One region of the Peribacillus sp. TH16 genome, then DNA from elsewhere that is predicted to be linked to it. Evidence: riboswitches for the same ligand, from Rfam matches in the RefSeq annotation. Region 1 holds a riboswitch; each other region holds the start of a gene.
The links. A riboswitch is a leader RNA that binds a small molecule or an ion and turns the genes downstream of it on or off. The one in region 1 is predicted to bind glycine.
Positions count from the first base shown of each region.

Region 2: it holds a riboswitch for glycine, as region 1 does, so the genes downstream of both, gcvT (glycine cleavage system aminomethyltransferase GcvT) here and glyA (serine hydroxymethyltransferase) in region 1, are expected to answer to the same signal.
Region 3: it holds a riboswitch for glycine, as region 1 does, so the genes downstream of both, JFV29_RS10205 (amino acid permease) here and glyA (serine hydroxymethyltransferase) in region 1, are expected to answer to the same signal.

Region 1 is NZ_JAEKEM010000009.1:189,734-197,613, reverse strand. Features, by position in the region: gene JFV29_RS15060 (amino acid permease) at 1-760, shown strand, start outside; glycine riboswitch at 1,077-1,182, shown strand; gene glyA (serine hydroxymethyltransferase) at 1,302-2,552, shown strand; gene JFV29_RS15050 (serine dehydratase beta chain) at 2,572-3,084, shown strand; gene sdaAA (L-serine ammonia-lyase, iron-sulfur-dependent, subunit alpha) at 3,084-3,965, shown strand; gene gcvT (glycine cleavage system aminomethyltransferase GcvT) at 3,986-5,095, shown strand; gene gcvH (glycine cleavage system protein GcvH) at 5,249-5,644, shown strand; gene gcvPA (aminomethyl-transferring glycine dehydrogenase subunit GcvPA) at 5,646-6,998, shown strand; gene gcvPB (aminomethyl-transferring glycine dehydrogenase subunit GcvPB) at 6,991-7,880, shown strand, end outside.
Region 2 is NZ_JAEKEM010000009.1:1,044,538-1,052,417, reverse strand. Features, by position in the region: gene comGB (competence type IV pilus assembly protein ComGB) at 1-386, shown strand, start outside; gene comGC (competence type IV pilus major pilin ComGC) at 495-803, shown strand; gene comGD (competence type IV pilus minor pilin ComGD) at 796-1,254, shown strand; gene JFV29_RS19060 (hypothetical protein) at 1,241-1,579, shown strand; gene comGF (competence type IV pilus minor pilin ComGF) at 1,527-2,006, shown strand; gene comGG (competence type IV pilus minor pilin ComGG) at 1,999-2,385, shown strand; gene JFV29_RS19045 (YqzE family protein) at 2,617-2,817, shown strand; gene JFV29_RS19040 (YqhG family protein) at 2,909-3,706, opposite strand; gene JFV29_RS19035 (DEAD/DEAH box helicase) at 3,684-5,372, opposite strand; glycine riboswitch at 5,743-5,830, shown strand; glycine riboswitch at 5,834-5,917, shown strand; gene gcvT (glycine cleavage system aminomethyltransferase GcvT) at 6,071-7,177, shown strand; gene gcvPA (aminomethyl-transferring glycine dehydrogenase subunit GcvPA) at 7,196-7,880, shown strand, end outside.
Region 3 is NZ_JAEKEM010000002.1:2,112,738-2,120,617, forward strand. Features, by position in the region: gene JFV29_RS10195 (amino acid permease) at 1-394, opposite strand, end outside; gene JFV29_RS10200 (ketopantoate reductase family protein) at 831-1,757, opposite strand; glycine riboswitch at 2,313-2,391, shown strand; gene JFV29_RS10205 (amino acid permease) at 2,571-3,911, shown strand; gene JFV29_RS10210 (DUF3311 domain-containing protein) at 4,100-4,300, shown strand; gene JFV29_RS10215 (sodium:solute symporter family protein) at 4,297-5,763, shown strand; partial or broken gene tnpB (IS200/IS605 family element RNA-guided endonuclease TnpB) at 6,225-7,429, opposite strand; gene JFV29_RS10225 (MepB family protein) at 7,666-7,880, opposite strand, start outside.

The sequences.
Region 1 (7,880 bases):
GTTTGTTGGTATTGAACTTGTAGGACTTACAGCAGGTGAAACAGAAGATCCAGAGAAAGTTATCCCAAAAGCAATTAATAATATTCCTATTCGGATTATAATTTTCTACATTGGCGCACTTATTGTCATTATGAGTGTTTATCCGTGGAATGCAATCATCCCATCGGAAAGCCCATTCGTCCAAGTATTCGTGGCTGTTGGTATCGCTGCAGCTGCTGGTATCGTCAATTTTGTCGTCCTAACATCGGCTGCTTCGGCATGCAACAGCGCAATCTTCAGTACAAGCCGGATGGTATACTCACTTGCCAAAGATAAAAATGCACCTGTGCCATTTGCAAAACTTAATGCCCGTAAAGTACCTTCCAATGCACTGGCCTTTTCAACTGTCGTCATTCTGACTTCCGTTGTTTTGAACTATTTAATGCCAGAAGGAGTATTTACGTTAATTACAAGTATTTCTACAGTATGTTTCATCTTTATTTGGGGAATTACTGTCATCAGTCATTTGAAATACCGCAAAACAAGGCCAGATCTAGCGAAAATGAACAAATTTAAATTACCACTTTATCCAATTTCTAATTACTTGATCCTTGCTTTCCTAGCTTTCGTACTTGTTGTGCTTGCACTTGCGGAAGATACTCGTGTTGCCTTGTTCGTAACTCCTGTTTGGTTTATTTCGCTGATTGCGATTTATAAGATGCAGAAAACGAAGGCAAATCATGCGGATCAGGCGAATCAGAAAGAGGTAGCGGAAAATTAAGAGGCTACGGACAAAAGTCAGGGACCTACTATTAACTTTATCAAAATAGTCAACTTGCAAAAAACGATGATACAAGCAGCCGTGAGTAACCTGGATGACCATATGTGATATTCATAAAGTAAGAATTTTCAAAAAAATAATGTTAACGCTTACAAGAAAATCTTGACATTCTTATTTCCACCAATTATTCTAAACATAATAAAATTAAATATGAGCGAATGACGGTTGTGGGAGAGTGCAATGCGACACGCCACCGAAGGAGCAAGTTCCAAAAAGACCCTTGGAACAAATCTCTCAGGTAGATGGAACCACAACTGGACGCACCTCTGGAGAGCGCGTATAAAGTAGTACGCCACCAAAGGGGAAAGGCCCTTTTAATATAAAAGGGTTAAACTCTCAGGTAAAAGGACAGAGAAGGGTAGAGAAAGCTAAACTAAGCTACCCTTCTCTGTTCTTTTTTGTGCGCAAAAAAGGGTAGTGTTTCGTAGTCACTAGCTATGCAACAAACCTTTAATTCAAAAATTTTCAAGGGGGAGTACAAATGAGTTTACAGCAAAATGATTCAATCATTTTTCAAGCTATCAGAAACGAGCAAAATCGTCAGCATCAAACCTTAGAGTTGATTGCATCAGAAAACTTCGTCAGCCAAGATGTATTAGAAGCAATGGGAAGTGTAATGACGAATAAATATGCAGAAGGATATCCAGGAAAACGTTATTATGGCGGATGTGAATTTGTCGATGTGGCAGAACAAGCAGCTATTGAGCGCTTAACAAAGCTGTTTGGTGCCAAATATGCAAATGTTCAGCCTCACTCGGGTGCACAAGCAAATTTCGCAGTATTTTTCGCACTGCTTCAGCCTGGTGATAAAGTAATGGGAATGAACCTTTCACATGGCGGCCACTTAACTCATGGAAGTCCAGTCAGTGTTTCAGGAAAATGGTTTGAAGTAGTGTCTTATGGAGTTAGAGAAGATACCCAATTAATTGATTATGATGAGTTGGAAGCTATCGCAATGAAAGAAAAACCAAAATTGATTATTGCAGGGACAAGTGCCTACCCAAGAACCATTAATTTTGCACGATTTAGAGAAATTGCTGATCAAGTTGGAGCAAAACTTATGGTGGATATGGCTCATATTGCAGGGCTGGTAGCGGCCGGTCTTCACCCATCCCCAATCCCATATGCAGATGTTGTGACAAGTACTACTCATAAAACATTGAGAGGGCCTCGCGGGGGTATCGTTTTAACAAACGATGAAGAGATTATCAAATCGATAAATAAATCTGTATTCCCAGGAATTCAGGGCGGCCCTCTCATGCATATTATTGCAGCAAAAGCGGTTGCTTTCAACGAAGCATTACAACCAAGCTTTAAGGACTATGCGAAACAAGTCATTGAAAATGCTGCAACACTTAGTGAAACATTAAAAAATGAAGGTGCAGCTCTTGTTTCTGGCGGAACAGATAATCATATTGTCCTTTTAGATTTACGTCCGTGGAATTTAACAGGAAAAGAAGCAGAGAAATTATTAGAAGAAGCAGGCATCACCGCTAATAAAAATACGATTCCATATGATCCAGAAAAGCCATTTGTTACCAGTGGTATCCGAATGGGAACAGCAGCATTAACAACACGAGGCATGAAGCAGGATGAAATGGTGAAAATCGGTAAAGTGATTTCAGCTGTTCTAAAGAGTAAAGGGGATAAAGACGTTCTGGAGACAGCAAAAGAAACAACCAAAGGAATTTGTGATATTTATCCGTTATTTCAACAACCAATTACTGTGTAAGAAAAAAGGGGGGGACTCAATGGAATTTCAAAGTTGTTTTGACATAATAGGTCCAATCATGGTAGGACCGTCAAGTTCCCACACAGCCGGAGTAGTGTCAATCGGTAAATTCATCCATGAACTGTTAGGAGATTATCCAAAAGAAGTCAAAATTGTATTCTATGATTCATTTGCTGAAACCTATCAAGGACATGGAACAGATAAAGCACTGCTTGGCGGATTACTTGGGATGGATACCGATGATTCACGCATTAAAAACTCATTGGGATGGGCAAAAGAGAATGGAATGCAGTACGAAATTGAATTTGAAAGCTGCTGCGAGTATTTTGACCATCCTAACACAACAATCGTGACAGCAAAACACGGCGATTGTGTAGTAAAGGTAGGCGGAGCATCACTTGGTGGTGGTTTATCCAAGATTTTCATGATAGACGACGATATGGTAGCGATTCGTCTCAGTGCAGGTGATGACTTTTCAGCCCTTGCTAGTTCTTATCATCCAAGAAAGAAAGTAATGGACAAGGCTATATGATGGAAATCCAGACCATGAAAGAACTAAATGAAGCTTGTCAAAGAGAAGAAAAAAGCATTGGCGAAATCATGCTAATGATGGAAGCAGAAAAGTCAGGAAGAGACCAACAAGTTATTATCAGTATGATGGAAGAACGATTGATAAAAATGAAGGAAGCCGTTGATAACGGTATAAAGGATGCCTCAACCGCACCGAGTGGAATTTCTGGCGGAGATGCTTTGAAAATGAATGATTACGTTCAACAAGGTAAATCTTTGTCAGGCAGCTATATAAGCAATGCAATGAGCTTTTCATTGGCAACTTCTGAAAGTAACGCCCGAATGGGGGTCATTGTAGCTACCCCAACTGCGGGTGCAGCAGGGATTTTGCCTGGGGTACTGTTTTCGCTTCATAAAAATGATGGCACGCCTTATAAAGATTTAGTCATGGGGTTATTCACGGCAAGTATGCTCGGGCTTGTCATTGCGAACCGTTCTTTCATTTCGGGGGCTGCTGGTGGCTGTCAAGCAGAGGTGGGCTCCGCAACGGCCATGGCAGCGGGGACAATCGTTGAGTTAAAAGGCGGAACACCACTGCAAGCCGTGAATGCGACAGCCATTGCGATGAAGTCACTTTTAGGATTGGTTTGTGATCCAGTCGCAGGACTTGTGGAAGTTCCTTGCATCAAGCGGAATGTGATTGGAACCTCAATTGCATTTTCAGCGGCCGACATGTCTCTAGCTGGGATTGAAAGCCGCATACCTTGTGATGAGGTAATTGAAGCCATGTATAAGGTTGGAAATGATATGCCAAGGACCCTTCGAGAAACGGCTCTTGGTGGCTTGGCAATGACAGAAACCGGTAAACGGGTGAAAGAACGTCTTTTTTGTAGGAAATCATGAATCATAATCGGGGGTAGATCATGGGTACTGAAACAGCATTAAAGCAAACACCGCTTTTTGAAGTATATAAAAAATACGGAGCAAAAGTTATTGATTTTGGTGGCTGGGCTCTGCCAGTTCAGTTTTCCAGCATTTTAGAAGAGCATGAAGCTGTTCGAACAGAAGCAGGACTTTTTGATGTTTCTCATATGGGAGAAGTACTTGTGGAAGGGAAAGATGCCGAGAGTTATATTAACTACCTTGTTACAAATGATGTAACAAAGCTTAGCATCAATCAAGCACAGTATACCGCAATGTGTTATCCAGACGGCGGAACGGTCGATGATTTATTAGTTTATAAATTAGGGAATGAAAAATATTTACTCGTTATTAATGCCGCAAACATTGAGAAAGATTACGAATGGATGAAGCAGCATGTAAAAGGAGAGATGGCGCTCCAAAATATTTCGGAAGACATCGCTCAGCTTGCCATCCAAGGTCCAAAGGCAGAAAGCATTTTGCAAAAGTTAACGGAAATAGATTTATCAGAAATTGGCTCTTTTAAATTCGCCCAACATGTCAACATCTCCGGGATTACCGACATACTTGTATCCCGTACAGGTTACACAGGAGAAAATGGATATGAACTTTATTTAGCAGCAGACAAAGCGGTAGTACTCTGGGAAAAGCTCTTAGAAGCAGGAACTACGAATGGATTACAACCATGTGGACTTGGTGCACGGGACACGCTTCGACTTGAAGCACGTCTTGCACTCTATGGCCAAGAACTCAGTAACGATATCAGCCCGCTTGAAGCAGGAATCGGCTTTGTCGTAAAGACGAACAAAGAAAGTGACTTTATCGGAAAATCTGCTCTTACAGAACAAAAAGAAGCTGGATTAAAACGAAAATTAGTAGGGATTGAAGTAACAGGCAGAGGGATTCCGCGTCATGGTTACAAGGTAATTTCTCAAGGTGGAGAGGAAATAGGTATTGTTACATCCGGAACACAATCACCATCTTTGAAGAAAAGCTTAGGTCTTGCCTTGGTATCAGCCGACCAAGCTGAAGTGGGGACGCCGATAAAAGTGGAAATTCGTAATAAACTGATTGAAGCTGTTATTGTTAATGCACCATTCTACAAAAGATAAGTGGAAATATTTTAATAGAGTTATCGTGTAGTTTTTAAGTCGATTTCCGCTACTTTACATGCAGCCCGAAATCGACAACCTGCTATGAGTAAAATCGGTCTTTTATTATCTGAATTATAACAAAAATCAAAAAACAGAGAGGGAGAAAAAACAATGACAAAAGTAACATCAATTTTACGATATAGCAAAGAACATGAGTGGGTGCAACAATTAGAAGGAAATCGTGTACGTATTGGAATCTCTGATTATGCACAAAAGGCGTTAGGTGATATCGTCTTTGTTGAAAATCCAGCGATTGATGATGAAGTAACTGTCAATGAATCGATGGGAACGATCGAGTCAGTTAAAGCAGTTTCCGAACTTTATTCACCTGTTTCAGGTACGGTAGTTACCGTAAACGAAGAGTTAGAAGGCGCTCCAGAGACGATTAACGAGCATCCATTGGAAGCAGGGTGGTTAGTCGAAGTAGAAATGTCCAATCCAGAAGAATTAGATTCACTTCTAAACGAAGATGAATATCAAGCATTTACTAATGAAGGAGAGGAATAATATGACAGCCACTTATAGATACCTCCCTGATACGAAACAGGACCAAGAGGAAATGCTCAAATTTCTAAATATTTCTTCTATAGATGAGTTATTTGAAGATATTCCAGCTGAAATTAGCCTGCAGGATGAGCTAAACATTCCAGAGGCGGTTCCTGAACCGCTTCTTTTGAAAAAAATGAATCAGCTTGCTACAAAAAACAAAAATGCAAATCATTACCCAACTTTTCTAGGTGCAGGTACCTATGATCACTATATTCCAAGTGTGGTAAATCATATGATTTCACGTTCCGAATTTTACACAGCTTATACACCCTACCAACCGGAAATCAGTCAAGGTGAATTACAAGCGATTTTTGAATTTCAAACGATGGTTTGTGAGTTGACAGGAATGGATGTGGCTAACTCTTCCATGTACGATGGTTTTACATCGCTTGCAGAGGCTGCATCACTTGCCGTTGCATCTACAAGACGTTCAAAAGTACTTGTATCCAAAGCGGTACATCCTGAATCCCGTGCTATTTTACATACAGTAGCTGGAGGTCCGGGATACACAGCTGAGGAAGTAAATCTTGCTGATGAGGTTACAGATTTAGGGAATCTGCAAGAACAAATCGATAAGGACACTGCTGCCGTAATTGTTCAATATCCAAATTTCTTCGGTTCCATTGAGGATTTAAAAGCAATTAAGAAAATTGCGGAAGAAAAAGGTGCCCTTTTAATCGTAAGCGCCAATCCTCTTGCACTAGCACTCTTGCAGGCTCCTGGGAAACTTGGGGCAGATATTGTGATCGGTGATATGCAGCCATTAGGAATCCCGATGTCCTTTGGCGGTCCACACTGCGGCTATTTTGCGGTAAGTAAGAAACTCATGCGCAAAATCCCAGGACGTATTGTAGGGCAAACAGCAGATGAAAAAGGACAACGTGGGTTTGTGTTAACACTGCAAGCGCGTGAACAGCATATTCGCCGTGATAAAGCCTCATCCAATATTTGTTCCAACCAGGCATTAAATGCTCTTGCCTCCTCTATTTGTATGACATCACTTGGAAAGCAAGGGATTCGTCAAATGGCACAGCTAAACATTGAGAAAGCTGATTACATGGCGAAAACTTTAGAACAGAAGGGCTTTACCATAATCAATGAAGCACCATTCTTCAATGAGTTTGTTGTCGGGCTTCCTCGACCGGTAAAGGAAGTCAATGAAAAACTTCTTAAGGCCGGTATTATCGGTGGATTTGATTTAAAAAGTGATTACGGCTTTGTAAATCAAATGTTGCTAGCTGTGACTGAGCAGCGAACAAAAGAAGAAATTGATCAATTTATTGATGTTTTGGAGGCGATTGTAAATGGTTGAATATAATGAGTTAATTTTTGAAATAAGTCGACCAGGACGTGTGGGCTCAAGTCTTCCGGAAAGTGACGTTGACTGTGTTGATATAAATGACAAATTTCCAAAGCATTTAATTCGTGATGAACCGGCAGAACTCCCGGAAGTATCAGAGTTGCAACTTGTCCGCCATTATACAGCGCTTTCTAATAAAAACCATGGGATCGATAATGGGTTCTATCCGCTGGGTTCTTGTACGATGAAATACAATCCGAAAATAAATGAAGATGTGGCACGTTTGGAAGGATTTAGCCGCATTCATCCATATCAGCCGGTTGAAACTGTACAGGGTGCACTAGAGGTTTTATATGAATTACAAGAAGAGCTAGCTGTCATCACAGGAATGGATGCTGTAACTTTACAGCCATCTGCAGGGGCTCAAGGGGAATGGACAGGTTTAATGATGGCTAAGGCGTACCATGCTCAAAAAGGTGAAACCAGAACGAAAGTACTTGTTCCAGACTCCGCGCACGGTACAAATCCTGCAAGTGCAAGTGTTGCTGGTTTTCAAACGATCACGATCCCATCCGATAAAAATGGATTAGTTAACCTAGAAGAATTAAAGAAACATGTAGGCCCTGATACTGCTGCGCTAATGTTGACAAATCCAAATACCCTTGGACTTTTTGAAAAAGAAATTGTGGAAATCGCTCAGGTTGTTCATGAAGCTGGCGGCTTATTATACTATGATGGAGCGAATGCCAATGCCATTTTAGGTAAAACAACACCAGGTCAAATGGGCTTTGACATCGTGCACTTAAATCTTCACAAAACATTTACGACGCCTCATGGCGGTGGCGGTCCAGGGGCAGGTCCTGTCGGTGTGAAAGAGAAACTTATTCCTTTCTT
Region 2 (7,880 bases), 850 kb from region 1:
AATTCAGTGGCTTACTCTCTGGAGGGCTTTCCATTAACGAAAGCATCAAATTATTCTCCATAAATCAGCAGCAGCCTTTTTACCAGAAACTTTGCTCAATTATTAAAGATGATTTAATTGAAGGCAGATCGCTAGAAATGATTTTTCAGGAGCTGCCTTACTTTGATAGAAATTTACCATTAATAGCCGCAAATGGTCAAAAGTACGGCAGGCTTGATTCAGAGTTACTTCATTACAGTCGTTTTTTGCTAGAGAAAATTGAAGAAAGAATGAATTCAATCTTGAAAATCATTCAGCCTCTTATGTTTTCATTGATTGGTCTGCTGATTGTTTCCATTTATTTAGCGGTCTTACTGCCAATGTTTTCTCTGCTCGAGGGGATATAGAATATTCTTAATAAATTCTGGAGGTGAATCTGCGCTTAAATAATTTTGGAAATAGGATAGGTGTGTGAAATTTCTAATCTATTTTCATTTATTTAGAAGCAGAATGATATGAAGAAAGTGTTGAATGAAAGAGGTTTTACATTAATTGAAATGCTTATTGTTTTACTCGTAATTTCCATTCTATTGATTATTACAATCCCAAATATAACAAAGCATCAATCGACGATTCACTCTAAAGGTTGTGAAGCGTTTGTTAAGATGGCTCAAGCACAGGTGCAAGCCTATGAAATAGATAATGGCAAACTTCCTGCTAGTATTGATGAAATGGAAAGTCAAGGGTATCTTAAACAAAAATCATGTCCGAATGGGGATGGTATTAGTCTGGATAACAAGGGAAAGGTTACGGTAATTGAATAGCAGCAAATTGATTGTGCGGCCTTCCTGTGGAGGTTATACCCTGTCAGAAACCCTCATCGTCCTCGTTATTTTTGTACTGCTAAGTGGCATCGGTCTAAATTTATATCCAAGCTTTATTAAAGGAATGGAAAATAAGATTTTCATTTCTCAATTGAAAGAGGACATTTTCTATGCGCAGCAGTATGCCATCAGCCATGAAAGTCTGATTTACCTTCATATGGATAATACGAATAGGATTTACACGGTAACATCCTATAAGGAGGGGGTTGTGCTTGAGAGAAGCATACCAAAGGATATACAGTTCTTAAGTGGAACATTAGGACTTACGTTTCATTTTAATCAGTATGGAAATGCTTCAAAAGCAGGGACGATGATGATTGATACGACAAAAGTGAAGTACAAGTTAATCCTTAATATCGGTAAAGGGAGGTTTAGGATTGAGAAACAGTAGAGGTTACGTCTACTTAGAAATGATAGCCGCTTTTTCGATTTGTATAGTCTTGGTCATTTCGATTCTGCCGATACTTGAGGAGATAATGACCAATCGGAAAAATGTTGTCTTAAGGACAGAAGCCCACTATTTGTTATATGAAAGATTGACTGCCTTCATGGATGGGGAGGTAAATGCTGTCGACCAGGAAATCCATTATCAGAAAAGATTGTATGAACTAACATGGAAGGAACAGAAGGATTTCCCAGGTATGATTGAAGGATGTGTACGATATGAAAATGAAGTGGGTAAATCAGAATCCATTTGTGATGCTGCGAAAAAATGATGGCTTTACAATAATTGAAATGCTTTTTTCTTTAATGATATTAATGACCACCTCTATTTTCATCTTACAACTTTTTTCAATTATTCACACACAGTTGGAATCAAAAGACAAATTGCATCCTAAAGAGTGGGAGATCTTTACGATGCAAATGCAACAGGAGGTCAGGGGTGCTAAAAGTCAGGATGTAATAGAAAATAAATTATATTTACTTTCAGGTGACCAGTTATCTTTTATTGAACAATATGAAGATAAGCTCCGTAGGCGAGTGAATGGAAAAGGTCATGAGGTCATCCTGCAGAACATTTCAAAATTTAAGGTTGAGAAGGATGGTAAGATCATTGTGTTAAATATAACGGATAAAGCAGGGAATACTGTTATTCGCAGGTTTCATCCTTTCTTTAAAAGTGAGACGAAAGTTGATGAATAATCAAAAAGGGGTCGTTTTCCCGATGGTCATGATTGTAGCGAGTGTTTTTATCATGTTCACGATATTAATGATCGATCAATTTGTCATCGATAAAAAATTTTATAAAGAAGTGGAAGAAACGCTTGTGGCCGATCATTTAGTGCATCTAGCCGTTAATGAGGTAACAGCTGGATGGGGTGAAGATATACCGAAGAACCTTCAGGGGGATATCTCATATCCCAATGGTGATGTCCATTATATATTAACGAAACAAGATGCCCGTTATGCCTTTATTGAATTTGCTTCCTCGACTAAAGATAACCGAGTTGGTAGAATCATTATTCAATATGACAAAGAGTTAGGTAGAGTTGTAGAATGGATAGAAAAACAGTCCGTATAACACGTATGAAGGCAACCTGATGGTGCGGATTCAGGAAGGATGAAAACGTTTTTGGCTGACTGAGAATGGGATATCGAACGGAATGATTAGACTAATGTCAGGTTTCCACTAAATGGAAAAGAGGAACTTGCCATCGATACAACAAGCAGGCCCAAATAGTAACCATCTCGGGTAAACTAGAAAGAATAAAAGAAGCATAAGCGGGGCATACTTTATTTAGGGTGATATTGTATGTCTACTAACGCTTATATCAAATATCTTACACAGCAGCTTGTCGAATATTTTAATTTGACCAAGAAAGAACGGAAAGAAAAACGTCGTCATCGGAAAGAGGATAAAAATACTGGTGTGTCCCACTGGTTTGGTATTGTCCCTTTCGCTTTGTCGATGTTTGTAAGAAAAAAAATCAAAAAAAGAAAACAGATGTCCTAAGCTTTTGGACATCTGTTTTTTTTTTTTTTAGTCAGGCAAACCTAGCTAGGCGGTTGTAGTAGAGAAATCATTTCTGAAAAAATAGATCCATTTATCCTAACGCTCTATCTGATAAGTAAAATAAACCGCCATTGATGATTGATATTAGGATATTTGGCTCATATTGGGACTGTAATGCCTGTTTTTCAGTGAAATAACTTTCGCTTTTTTCATCCATATCCTTATAAAAATGCTCCAATAAATTTAAGTCATTCTGCCAGCGCTCCATGGCTTCTTCCGCCCAAGAATGGTCATCGTTCTCGAAGCTGGTTCGGATATATGTATCAAGTCTTGCTAACCCACTCTTTGGCATGATTAATGGTGAGAGGGTGAAGGAGTAATCCGGTATCTTTGGGGTGACTTTAACCGGTAAAACACGATTGTGAAATCCTTCCATGATCTCCCCGGAGATTAAATTCAATCCAACAGACATAAAGGTATCTTTTTTTCGATCACATTGATAAGATATTTTAACATTTAGTGTAAGCCAGGGGAACAATGGATTATGGCGACCATTTGAGGGGAGTGTATCCTCGAAAAGTCTAGTATATCCAGCCAGCCTTTTTGTTGATTCGATAATTTGATGGAGACGGGGCGAACCAAAGTGAATTCGTTCTCCTTTCATATTGGGTGGAGCCTGATCAGGATCAGTAATGAAAGTAATCTGGGCTGGGTTTGGAATCCCGCCAGTTTTTTCAAGATAATGCCAATAAAAGGGACGATTCATTAACTCTTTATCCATTTCAATCGTCAGTTGAACAGTGATATGGGATGGGGCATTCTCTAGTACTTCACAATCATTAGCTTCAAAGAAAGTTATTAAAAAATCATGAATTTCCTGTTGCTGCATGAATCTCACCTTCCTTCATAGTTTGAGCGAATTGAATCATCGATGAAAAATTATCCATCTTGATTTTCATTTCACCCTCAGTTCGGGACTCGCCGACCACGTCAATTAAATATTCTTCGATGTTGGTAATATCCAGCTTCGTTAAAATATCATCCAATTCACCAATTACTTTTTCAAACAAATGGATTTTTTCATATAATAATTTCAAAATATGTTCTTCAACTGTATTTTTCGTTGCAAAGTTATATATCATGACATCTTCTTCCTGGCCAAGTCGGTGAATCCGTCCAATTCTTTGTTCAAGTCTCATTGGATTCCATGGCAGGTCAAAATTAATCAAGTGGTGGCAAAATTGAAGGTTTATTCCTTCCCCACCGGCTTCGGTAGCAATTAAAACTTGAATCTGCTTTTGGAATAATTCTCTCATCCAGTCTTTTTTTCCACGCTTAAAGCCGCCGCGGAAGGGAACTGAGGAAATTCCATTCTGTTGTAAATACCATTGTAAATATAGCTGAGTGGCTCTGTATTCGGTAAAGATAATCACTTTGTCATCAATTTTCTTGATGAGTTCTAAAGCTTTTTCAGCCTTGGAGTTTTGTTCTGTTTCATTTACCTTCTCAAACAGCTCATCTAGCTTTGCTAAAAAGTCAGGGGAAGGCTGTTCATATTTGGCTTTCATGTTTTTCAATGTATAAAAAACGGCTTCTCTGCTGCTGCATGCTTCTCTTTGGAGGGTGAGTGCTGAAAAAGAACTTCCCTTCGATCCATCTGAAATAGGCTTAAATTTGGAAACAGCGTCGTACAAGGCTTGTTCAGTTGGAGAAAATTCAATGATGATTGTTTCCACCTGCCTTTTTGTCCATTCAATTCCAGTATCAGCCCGTCGGTTCCGAATCATAACAGTGTTGACGAGTTCCTTTAGGTGCTCATCCTCAATAACATTTCGGCCTTTGCCTTTATATTTCTCAGAAAAGAGTGTTGCATTTCCCAAGTGTCCCGGTTTCAATAACGAAACAAGATGGAAAATTTCTTCGACTTTATTTTGAATTGGCGTAGCTGTCAGCAATAAACAAAATTTCTTTTTCAGATTTTGGACAAATTCATAGTTCTTCGTTTTATTATTTTTAAGTTTATGAGCCTCATCAATAATGATAAAGTCATATTGCTGATTAAAAATGATATCTCGATGGGGAGCTCGTTTCGCTGTATCAATGGATGATATAACAACATCGCATGATTCCCACACATAGCTTTTTCTTTGAACAACAGCCGGAATATGAAACTTGGTATTCAATTCAAAAGCCCATTGACTTACAAGTGAAGCGGGGACAAGAATTAATACTTTTTTAACAAGACCTCGGATCATATATTCTTTTAGAATCAAGCCAGCTTCGATTGTTTTCCCGAGACCTACTTCATCAGCTAAAATGGCTTTTCCATTCATCTTTTCAACTACCTGCTTTGCCGCTTCCAATTGGTGGGGAAGCGGGGTGAGCTGTGGAAGATGCTTGGGTGCCTGTAAACCTTCAAAATCAGGAATAATGAGGTTTTCTTCCATTTGAACAGCCAATTTATAAAGCTCCCAATTACCCCATGGACCGTCATTTTCCATCTTTTGTAGAAACTCGTCATTCCAATCAGAACTGAAGGATATATTAATTTTCATTGAAACTACTCCTTCTAAAATCATAATTTTCTTATTTAAGGTTGAAACCCGAACATTTTATATGTGAAGTAAGAAAAATATTTCTCTGTAAAAGATATTGCAGAGAAAAGTTTCTTAAGGTAGGATGTAAGTATATTTAGAAAATTCCAATTTCCCAAAACGCTTAAAAGATGAATGTAGTTCATGTTTTTCATAGTATGGGCAACCGCCTCTTACTTTATCCCAGATTAACAGACTAGAGATCATTCATTAAGTTCTGAAGTTTTAAGGAGAGTTGGTAGAGAAAGCATTTTGTAAATGCACAGAGGTTTTACTAACTATCAGTAGGATTAATTACTTTCCTAATTGGTGGAGACACATTTATATGCGGGTGAAGATAAGGGGAGAGACTACGAATGTAGCGCCGAAGGAGCAAACTTAGCAGTGAATCTCTCAGGCAAAAGAACTCTTATTGGACGCAACTCTGGAGAGCGCCGCTCGTTGCAGGACGGCCACCAAAGGGGAAAACCTATTATATAGGTAAACTTTCAGGTTTCAGGACAGAGAAAAAGCTCTTTAGGGCTTTCTCTGTCCTTTTTTGTGCCCTTTTTTCCACATTATGAATCAGGCTGAGAAGTATAAGAAGATTTGACAAAATGGAAAGAAGCTTTTAGAAAAGTGAGCAAAGTAAATCTAAAAAATCTAAGGGGGGTCATTTTTTGACCAATTTAAAAAGAACGCCACTATTTGAGGTTTATCGTGAATACGGAGGAAAAACGATCGATTTTGGCGGCTGGGAACTTCCTGTCCAATTTTCGGGTATCAAGGACGAACATGAAGCAGTTCGTACAAAAGCTGGCTTATTTGATGTTTCCCATATGGGTGAGGTTGATGTGAAGGGCCCAGGGAGTCTTGCCTTTTTACAAAAAATGATGACCAATGATGTATCAAAGCTAAAACAGGGCGGAGCAATTTATACGGCTATGTGTTATGAAAACGGCGGTACTGTTGACGATCTTATCATTTATAAAAAGGCAGAAGACGACTATCTGCTCGTGGTCAATGCCGCCAATACAGAAAAAGATTTTAACTGGCTACAAGCTAATTGTTCAGAGGATGTCCAACTTTCGGATGTATCAAGCGATTATACACAGTTGGCACTGCAGGGACCTTTGGCAGAGAAAATATTACAAAAACTATCTAATGATACACTTTTGAGTGAAATTGGCTTTTTTAAATTCAAGGAAAATGTCCTGATAAATGGGCTTTCCACGATGGTTTCACGTACAGGATATACGGGTGAAGATGGTTTTGAAATATATAGCAACAGTGAAAATGGCCCGGCCCTTTGGAGAGCTATTCTAGATGCAGGAAAAGAAGAAGGGATACAGCCGATAGGTTTAGGGGCACGTGACACACTCCGCTTTGAAGCTAAACTTCCGCTTTATGGACAGGAGCTTTCACCGGATATTACCCCAATTGAAGCCGGGATTGGTTTTGCGGTTAAAGTGGATAAGGAAGCCGACTTTTTCGGGAAAGCCGTTCTTACTGAACAAAAGGAAAAAGGGGCACAACGTAAGCTTGTCGGAATTGAAATGATTGACCGCGGCATTCCTCGTCATGGCTATAAGGTATACAGTGGGGATAAAGTCATTGGTGAAGTTACGACTGGCACTCAATCACCAACATTGAAGAAAAATGTAGGATTGGTACTTATCGATAAAGATTTTTCAGTGATGGATTCTGAAGTCGAAGTGGAAATTCGTTCAAAACGATTGAAAGCTGTTATTATACAAACACCTTTTTATAAAAAACCACGTAAATAGAGAGGAATGGTCATTAAGATGAAACATCGTTACTTACCCATGACAGAGCAGGATAAACAACAAATGCTGGAGGTAATAGGGGTCCCTTCTGTTGAGAACCTTTTCAACGATATTCCTGAAAGTGTCCGCTTTCAAGGCGAATATGACATTAAACCAGCTAAATCAGAGCCAGCCTTAATGAAAGAATTATCAAAACTTGCTTCTAAGAATGCTGATCTTAAAAACTATGCTTCCTTTCTTGGTGCGGGCGTGTATGACCATTATTCACCGGTCATCGTCGATCATGTTCTTTCCCGCTCGGAGTTTTATACAGCCTACACCCCTTATCAGCCAGAAATTTCACAGGGGGAGCTTCAGGCCATTTTTGAATATCAAACGATGATTTGTGAAATGACAGGCATGGATGTAGCCAACTCCTCCATGTATGACGGAGGGACGGCATTAGCGGAAGCAGCGATGCTTGCATCCGGTCATACACGACGTAAGAAAATTCTAATTTCAGCGGCAGTACATCCTGAATCAAGGGAAGTCGTTAAGACGTATGCGAAAGGTCAGCGAGTGGAAGTCATTGAAATTCCATTTAAAGATGGTGTGACAGATCTAGCTGCCTTAAAGGAATTGGCGAAAGACGATATTGCGGGAGTCATTGTGCAATATCCAAACTTCTTTGGACGTATTGAACCGTTGAAAGAAATGGAAGAAA
Region 3 (7,880 bases), on a different contig from region 1:
TAACCATGGCAATCACACCTGGTATCCATGCGGGTAAATCTGGGAACCAATACTTCATATACATTCCAACGGCAATTATCTCGGACATTCCGACGATTACCCACTGAAACCAATTACTCCATGCAGTCATATAACCTGCTAAAGGATGAATATAGTTACTCGCAAATGTTGCAAACGAACCCGTAGTAGGCTCTAAATAAAGCATTTCTCCCATAGAACGCATGATGAAAAATATAAAAAGACCAGCGATAGCATAAGCTAGCATTACAGATGGTCCAGTCCATTTAATCGTACTTGCTGATCCCATAAATAACCCAACACCAATGGTACCGCCCAAAGCGATCATCTGAATATGACGTGCCTCTAGCCCTCTCTTTAATTCTTTGTTTGACATGATTAATTCCTCCAGATGTAATATTAGCGACTATACTTCGTACAAGGTTATTAAAGTTTTTTTCTAGCCCCTAATTAACTCTCAATTTAGATCAAAACAACTGTTGATTCATTTTCCATACTTAGATTAGATTTAAAAAGTTCCAATTCTTTTTCATATCGCATAATTTATAATCTTATCTTATAATAATAAATATTCTGTAAAAAAACAAATGTATTTCTAGAGGAAACACTAACCAGTATAAAAAATTCAATCACTAAAAGTGATATTAGATATATTAGTATTTTAAGAAATCAATAAAATAACATGACCCTAATAAGATAAAGTAGGGAATTTAACACAACCAAAGGAAACCCAGTCTTTAAAGACTGAGCTCAGTTCAAATGGCCTTGTTCTAGAGCAAGGTGAGGGAGTTATCATAGAAAAAAGTCAAACTTTAGTTGAAATTATATTGACTTTCGAGAAATTCAATTCGTTCATATAACTCTTTGTTTACAAGTGTAGGCACTCCGTATTTCTCACCTAATTTTAATACCGTACCTGCAAATAACTCAACCTCACTGTAACGTCGAGCTTCGATATCTTGAGCCATGGATGGCTTTCCTTCTGGGCTTAATGTATCCAATACACTTAACCAATAATCCAGATCTCTTTCCGTTAAATGAATTCCTTCTTTCTCTGACAGAACGATAACCTCTCTCATGGCAGAAATCATCATTTCTCTTGCATGACCCTTTCGTTGAATTTCACCATAATTACTTTTATAGACAGCAACAGTTTGATTAACACCAACATTCAGCATAAATTTCCCCCATTGCCGCTTATACATATCCGTATCTATCTCATATGGGACCTTCATTTTTTCAAAAAAATCTGCCACCTGCTGAACCTTTTCTGAAACCAATCCAGGTTCCCGTTCACCAAGGCAGAGTATGCCCATATGGTCGTATGTCAACTTATTTTCTTCTTTAACAGCATCCATACCTTGCGCAACACAATATAAGACTTTATCCTTTCCATACGCCTCACCAATAATCGCTTCACTTGTGATCCCATTCAAAGCAGAAATAATAATCGTCTGTTTTCCAATTTGATTCTTCACCGCTTCAATAGCATCTTCCAATCCACTAAATTTAACAGTAAAAATCATCAAATCTGCAGGCTCGCATATTTCTTCAGGCGTTACATAATGAAAGTCACAAAGCTCACCATTGCAATAAACCCCATCCTGGACATATCTCTTTATTCTAGCTGTATCCGCAATAATCCTCACATTCTTCTTCGGCATTTCCTTTGATAAATGATGTCCATATAAAATGCCCAGTGCTCCTAATCCAACAATTGATACTGTCTTTATCGCCATAGCATCTCTAATTCCCTTCACCTTTTTACCTAAATATTATCACACTATTCGGAAAACGGTCGCGATTAAAATGCCAGTTCTATGGTATGAATTGTTTAGAAAAAAACCACCTAGAAAAGCTACAATATTGTGAAATACCAATAATGACACGAGGGGTTTGTAACATCCCTTACAGCTTCCTTTTGGTTCATATATATCACCAAAAGGAAAATTAAGGCTTAAACGAAGTCTACTTTTCTGAGGAACGATAACCACAAAATTTGTTGTTGTTTTTTGTATTGATTTTAAAGTGTACCCGTTAACTATCAGCTACAGTCATTATGGCTTTTCCAATCACTATTTTTAAAGAGTTGATATATACCAACTACATTACCCGCTAACTTTCCAATTTTCATATTGACCTATAGAATAAACAATGATAGAATTCCAATATTATATTGACGTTATTTAAGTATAATGACAAATGACCGAAGGAAGATTCAATTCTTCTACAAACGGACATTTATTACAACCGCATACTAGCAAGCGTTGAATGCTATGGATCACACTATAGCAGGAGCAGCTTCTGGAGAGACTGTACATAGTACAGCGCCGAAGGATTCACAATCTCAGGCAAAAGGACAGAAGAGTAACGAATGATGAATTGTTATTCTTAAACCTGACGAGATTGGTAGTATCCAATCTCTTTTTTTATTGTCCAAAATCCAAGATATTGCCATTCAATGGCATAAGCGAGGTGAAAACAACGAGCTACACGGAATGTGGAATAACGCTCCACACGACTAAGATCATATACAACGGGAGATGCTCAAATTGGCTAAACAGGAATTGAAAAGAGATTTAAAAAATCGCCATATACAATTAATTGCAATAGGAGGAACCATTGGCACCGGTTTATTTCTTGGATCCGGTAAAGCCATCCAATTAGCAGGCCCATCCATTATCTTTTCCTATCTTATTATAGGGATTGCCTTATTTTTTGTTATGAGGGCTTTAGGGGAATTACTTTTATCCAACGCCGGTTATACGTCATTCACCGAATTCGCTACCGAATATATCGGGCCGTGGGCTGGATTCGTAACCGGATGGACCTATTGGTTCTGTTGGATCATGACAGCCATGGCCGATATCATTGCGGTTGGTGTCTATATGCAATATTGGTTCGATATCCCTCAATGGATACCAGCTCTTGCATGCCTAGTCATTCTGTTAGGATTGAATCTATTGACGGTTAAATTGTTTGGAGAACTTGAATTCTGGTTCGCGCTCATTAAAGTCATCACGATTATTGCCTTGATTATTGTAGGCATCATCCTGTTAGTCATTGGCTTTAAAACCAATACAGGAACCGTTTCACTCACCAACCTTTGGAGCCACGGAGGCATGTTTCCGAACGGCGTATCCGGCTTCCTGCTATCTTTACAATTGGTTGTCTTCTCCTTTGTAGGGGTCGAATTAATTGGTGTTTCTGCAGCAGAAACAGCTAACCCGAAAAAAAATATACCATCAGCCATCAATAAAATCCCAGTCCGAATTTTACTTTTCTATGTAGGTGCCATACTCGTCATTCTATGCGTCAATCCTTGGACACAGCTGGATGCATCAAGCAGTCCATTCGTAGAAGTCTTTACACTAATCGGCATTCCAATCGCTGCAGGGATTATCAATTTTGTTGTCCTGACATCCGCTGCATCTGCCGGCAACAGCGGTTTATTTTCAACAAGCCGTATGCTTTATACATTAAGCAATAATAACGATGCTCCTGCAAAATTAGCAAAATTAAATAAACATGCTGTTCCAAGTAATGCCTTGGTTACATCGGCAATCGTCGTCTCCCTAGGGGCATTGCTAAGCAAAATGATACCTGAACAGGCCTTTACAATAGTAACTACAATCAGTGCCATCTGTTTTATTTGGGTTTGGAGCATCATCTTGATTTCACATATCAAATATACGAAAAAACGTCCGGACTTGAGAGCCCACTCTACATTCAAAGCTCCTTTTACACCCTTTATCAATTACGTTATTTTAGGATTATTTCTGTTCATCCTAATCGTTATGCTATTCGCTGAAGCTACACGACTTTCACTGTTAATGACGCCAATCTGGTTCATTCTTCTACTCGTACTCTATAATTATCAGAAAAAAAAGTAGCTATTTTTCATGGTCGCAGGAATTAAAAGGAAGGGACACTCCCTTCCTTTTTTTCAATTTATTTTGCTAACACAGAGAAGTGCTACTAAAATATATACTGCAGCCACAGTAAATTTTATAATAAAATAGTGTAAGGTACTGTAAGTCGATATGAATGACTTTTCACTTAGAATGGAGGGGTTGGATTAATGAAGATTATATATATACTTACTCTAGTTCCTTTTATAGGCATATTAGGATTTCTTCCGTTTGTTAACAGAATAGAACCTTATGTATTAGGGATGCCTTTTAATATGTTTTGGATGGCTATGTGGGTGGTCCTTACATCCGTTATTTTGGGCATCATGTATAAGTTGGACCCCAGAAATCGGGAAGGTGACCAGGAATGAATATTTCCCTCTTAATTATTTTAGGATTTTTACTTTTATCAATCTTTTTAGGTATTCGATCTTCAAAAGGAAAAGACATGAATTTGGAACAATGGACGGTTGGAGGCCGTGGTTTTGGTGCTATATTCGTCTTTCTATTGATGGCTGGAGAAATTTATACGACGTTTTCCTTCCTTGGCGGCAGCGGCTGGGCTTATGGTAAGGGTGCACCCGCTTTATACGTCCTTATTTACATTACTTTGTCTTATGTATTGTCATATTGGCTTCTTCCGGAAATATGGAAATATGCCAAAGAAAATAGTCTAATGTCTCAATCTGATTTCTTTGTAAGCAAGTATAAGAGCCCAAGCTTAGGAATTCTGGCAGCACTTGTCGGTGTGGTATCTATGATTCCAGTGATTGTCGTGCAACTTAAAGGATTAGGGATTATTGTTTCAGAAGCATCTTATGGAGCAATTTCAATGTCTACCGCGGTCTGGATGGGAGCAATCAGCCTTACCATTTATGTTATGATTTCTGGAATACACGGCTCAGTTTGGACAGCAGTCATTAAAGATATCATGATGATCGTGATTATAGGATTCTTAGGAATTTATCTTCCTATTCATTACTTTGGTGGTTTTCAACCGATGTTTGAGGCCGTAAATGCAGCCAAGCCTGGTTTTCTAAAGCTTCCTGAACAGGGGCTTAGTGTTTCATGGTTTATCTCCACGGTAATATTGCTTGTATTTGGTTTTTACATGTGGCCCCAAGTTTTCAGCGCTGTCTATTCGGCGCGCAGCGGGAAAGTATTTCGTAAAAATGCTATAATCAGTCCGTTATATACGCTCATGTTGTTATTTGTCTTTTTTGTAGGATTTACTGCTATATTGAAAGTGCCTGGACTCGTTGGGGCAGATGCAGACCTCTCGTTGCTGCGCCTTTCTATTGAGACCTTTGATCCATGGTTTATAGGCATAATCGGCGGAGCTGGAGTGCTGACCGCATTAGTACCAGGATCCATGCTTTTAATGAGTGTGGCTACACTGCTCGCGAAAAACGTCTATAAGGAATTTGCACCTACAGTATCCGATCGGAACGTTGTAAGATTAGCAAAGTTCCTCGTTCCTGTTATTGCATTAATTGCAGTCTACTTTACCTTAAACGGCGGCGAAACGATGTCAGCATTAATTCTCATGGGATACAGTCTTATCACACAGTTATTTCCGTCTCTTCTCTTTAGCCTGAAAAAGACTAATACCATCAACAAATATGGAGCGATCGCCGGGATCATCTGCGGATTGGCCATCGTAACCTACATTACGCTTAGTCATTCAACCATAGGTACCATGTTTCCATCCTTACCACAGGCAGCGAAGGATTTGAATGTTGGAATCATTGCCTTGGCGGTCAATTTCTTTGTTATGATTACTGTAAGTCTCGCTTTCAGAAAGCTCTCGGTTCAGGTAGATCCCGCAAAATAATCTAAATCTGTTAAAGATATATGAAGTACTTCTTTGACGGTGGTTTTTTGGGGATTAAAAGTGCACCGTAAATTATACAATCGAAAGGCTCAGTCAAATGACTGAGCCTTTCGATTGTTATGTATCTCATACCCCATAAAGGATACACACTTCTTTTTTCGGCGTTTTTCTCCCTTAAACCGTCTATTTTTCTCTTAATACACGTGTAATGAAAGACAGAAGAGCCTTGGCACTCAGCAGATAAAATGTTTTTCAAAAGATCATACTGATGAAAAGTACAAGATATAATTTACGGTTCAGTCAGCTGTACACTTTTTTCAGATTCAAGAAATCAAAATCCCTGAAAGAAAAACTCCAGGAATTCGTGTAAGTATACGTTGAACTACCCACCACTTATCGACCTTACGGTCTGATTGAAGTGGGGGATTCCTAAGAACATTAGCCTATCGACCAATTTTTAATTAGGCTACTCCCGTAGTTCCTACGGTTAGAAGCCTTATGGCTTCATTCATTAGATTGAGTCCTGCGTTAATATCTCGATCGTGGTGAGTAGTACAAAAAGGACAATCCCATTCACGAAGGTTCAGATGTTTAACGTCTTTATTTTGGTAACCGCAGCTAGAACACAATTGGCTAGAAGCAAACGTTTTAGATACGGTCACGATTTGTTTACCATACCATTTTGCTTTGTATTCCAACATTTTTTTGAATTGGTACCAAGATACTTCACTAATAGCTTTAGCTAGTTTGTGATTTTTCATCATATTCGACACTTGCAAGTCTTCCATTCCAATAACATCGTGGTTTTTGATGATTTCGGTAGAAACTTTATGTAAGTAATCCATTCGGGCATTTGAAATTTTTTCGTGTAGGATAGCCACTTTTCGTTTTTGTTTTTGATAGTTTTTGGCTTCAGCCAATGGTTTATTTTGATTCAAGGCTATTTCTTGTCGCCTTGAAAGAATCCGTTGTGCTTTGGCCAATTTCTTTTCGACCGTCCGGAAGAATTTTGGGTTTTGATAGACCGTACCATCTGAAAGAATAGCAAAATTCTTCAAACCAACATCTACACCGCACGAACGATTCGTTTTAGAAAGTACTTGTACATTGGTTTCCGCTAAAATGGAAATGAAATATTTACCCGAAGGGTTCCGCCTGATTGTGGCATTGATGATTCGCCCTTCGACTTCGGGCTTTTAGAAAAACGAACTAGACCGAGTTTTGGCAATTTGATTTTGTTTCCAACAATTCCAATATTCCCATTCGTATGTTTAGTCGTATAGGACTGGATAGGATTCTTTTTCGATTTGAAGCGTGGTGACTTGTTTTGCTTTTTATAATATCGACTATAGGAATCTGCTGAATTTTCCACCGATTTCTGTAAGGCAATACTGTCTACTTCTTTCAGGAAAGAATACTCTTTCTTTAAAGCTGGAAGTTCTTTGATTGTTGCGTATTTATTCAGAAAAGAACCTTTCCATTCATTAGAGGGTAATTGGCCGTTCTGCTTCATTTCTTCACAAATATACCAGCAGACATCTTTCTCCTTTTGTTTGCCTAAAAAGAAGTTATAGACAAAACGGGAGCAGCCGATCGTTTTATTGATTAGAACTAGTTGTTCTTTAGTTGGATAGATTCGAAATTTATAAGCTTTGTTTACGACCATTGGTATCACCCCCTTATAGTTATTATTAAACATCGAACGTTTGTTTGCCAAAAGATTACTTTGGCTTATGCCAACCGCCATTCATCTCGCCCTTCACACGCTTGAAGAGGGAGTCTTCTGGCGGGAAATGATAAAAAGATTCTTTTATTCATGCCTATGTTTAACGATACTGATAATAATTCATCAAATGCTAACAACTCTTTTGTACCATATTCCCAAATCCATAGAGACCATAATTATTTTTCTAATTGACTTGCGTGATTTGGACTGTAAAGCATTTGAACACGAACACAGTCTATTGGTGTATTTATAGGTATCTCTATGAAATATTTTAGCTGCCATATCTGAGTTTTTTGTGCCTGACGGCTAGTAGGCTTGTCCCAAGGTGGGTAAACGCGTATTGCTCGTTTACCACCTTTACCTTTATTAGATACTATATTCTGATCAAATA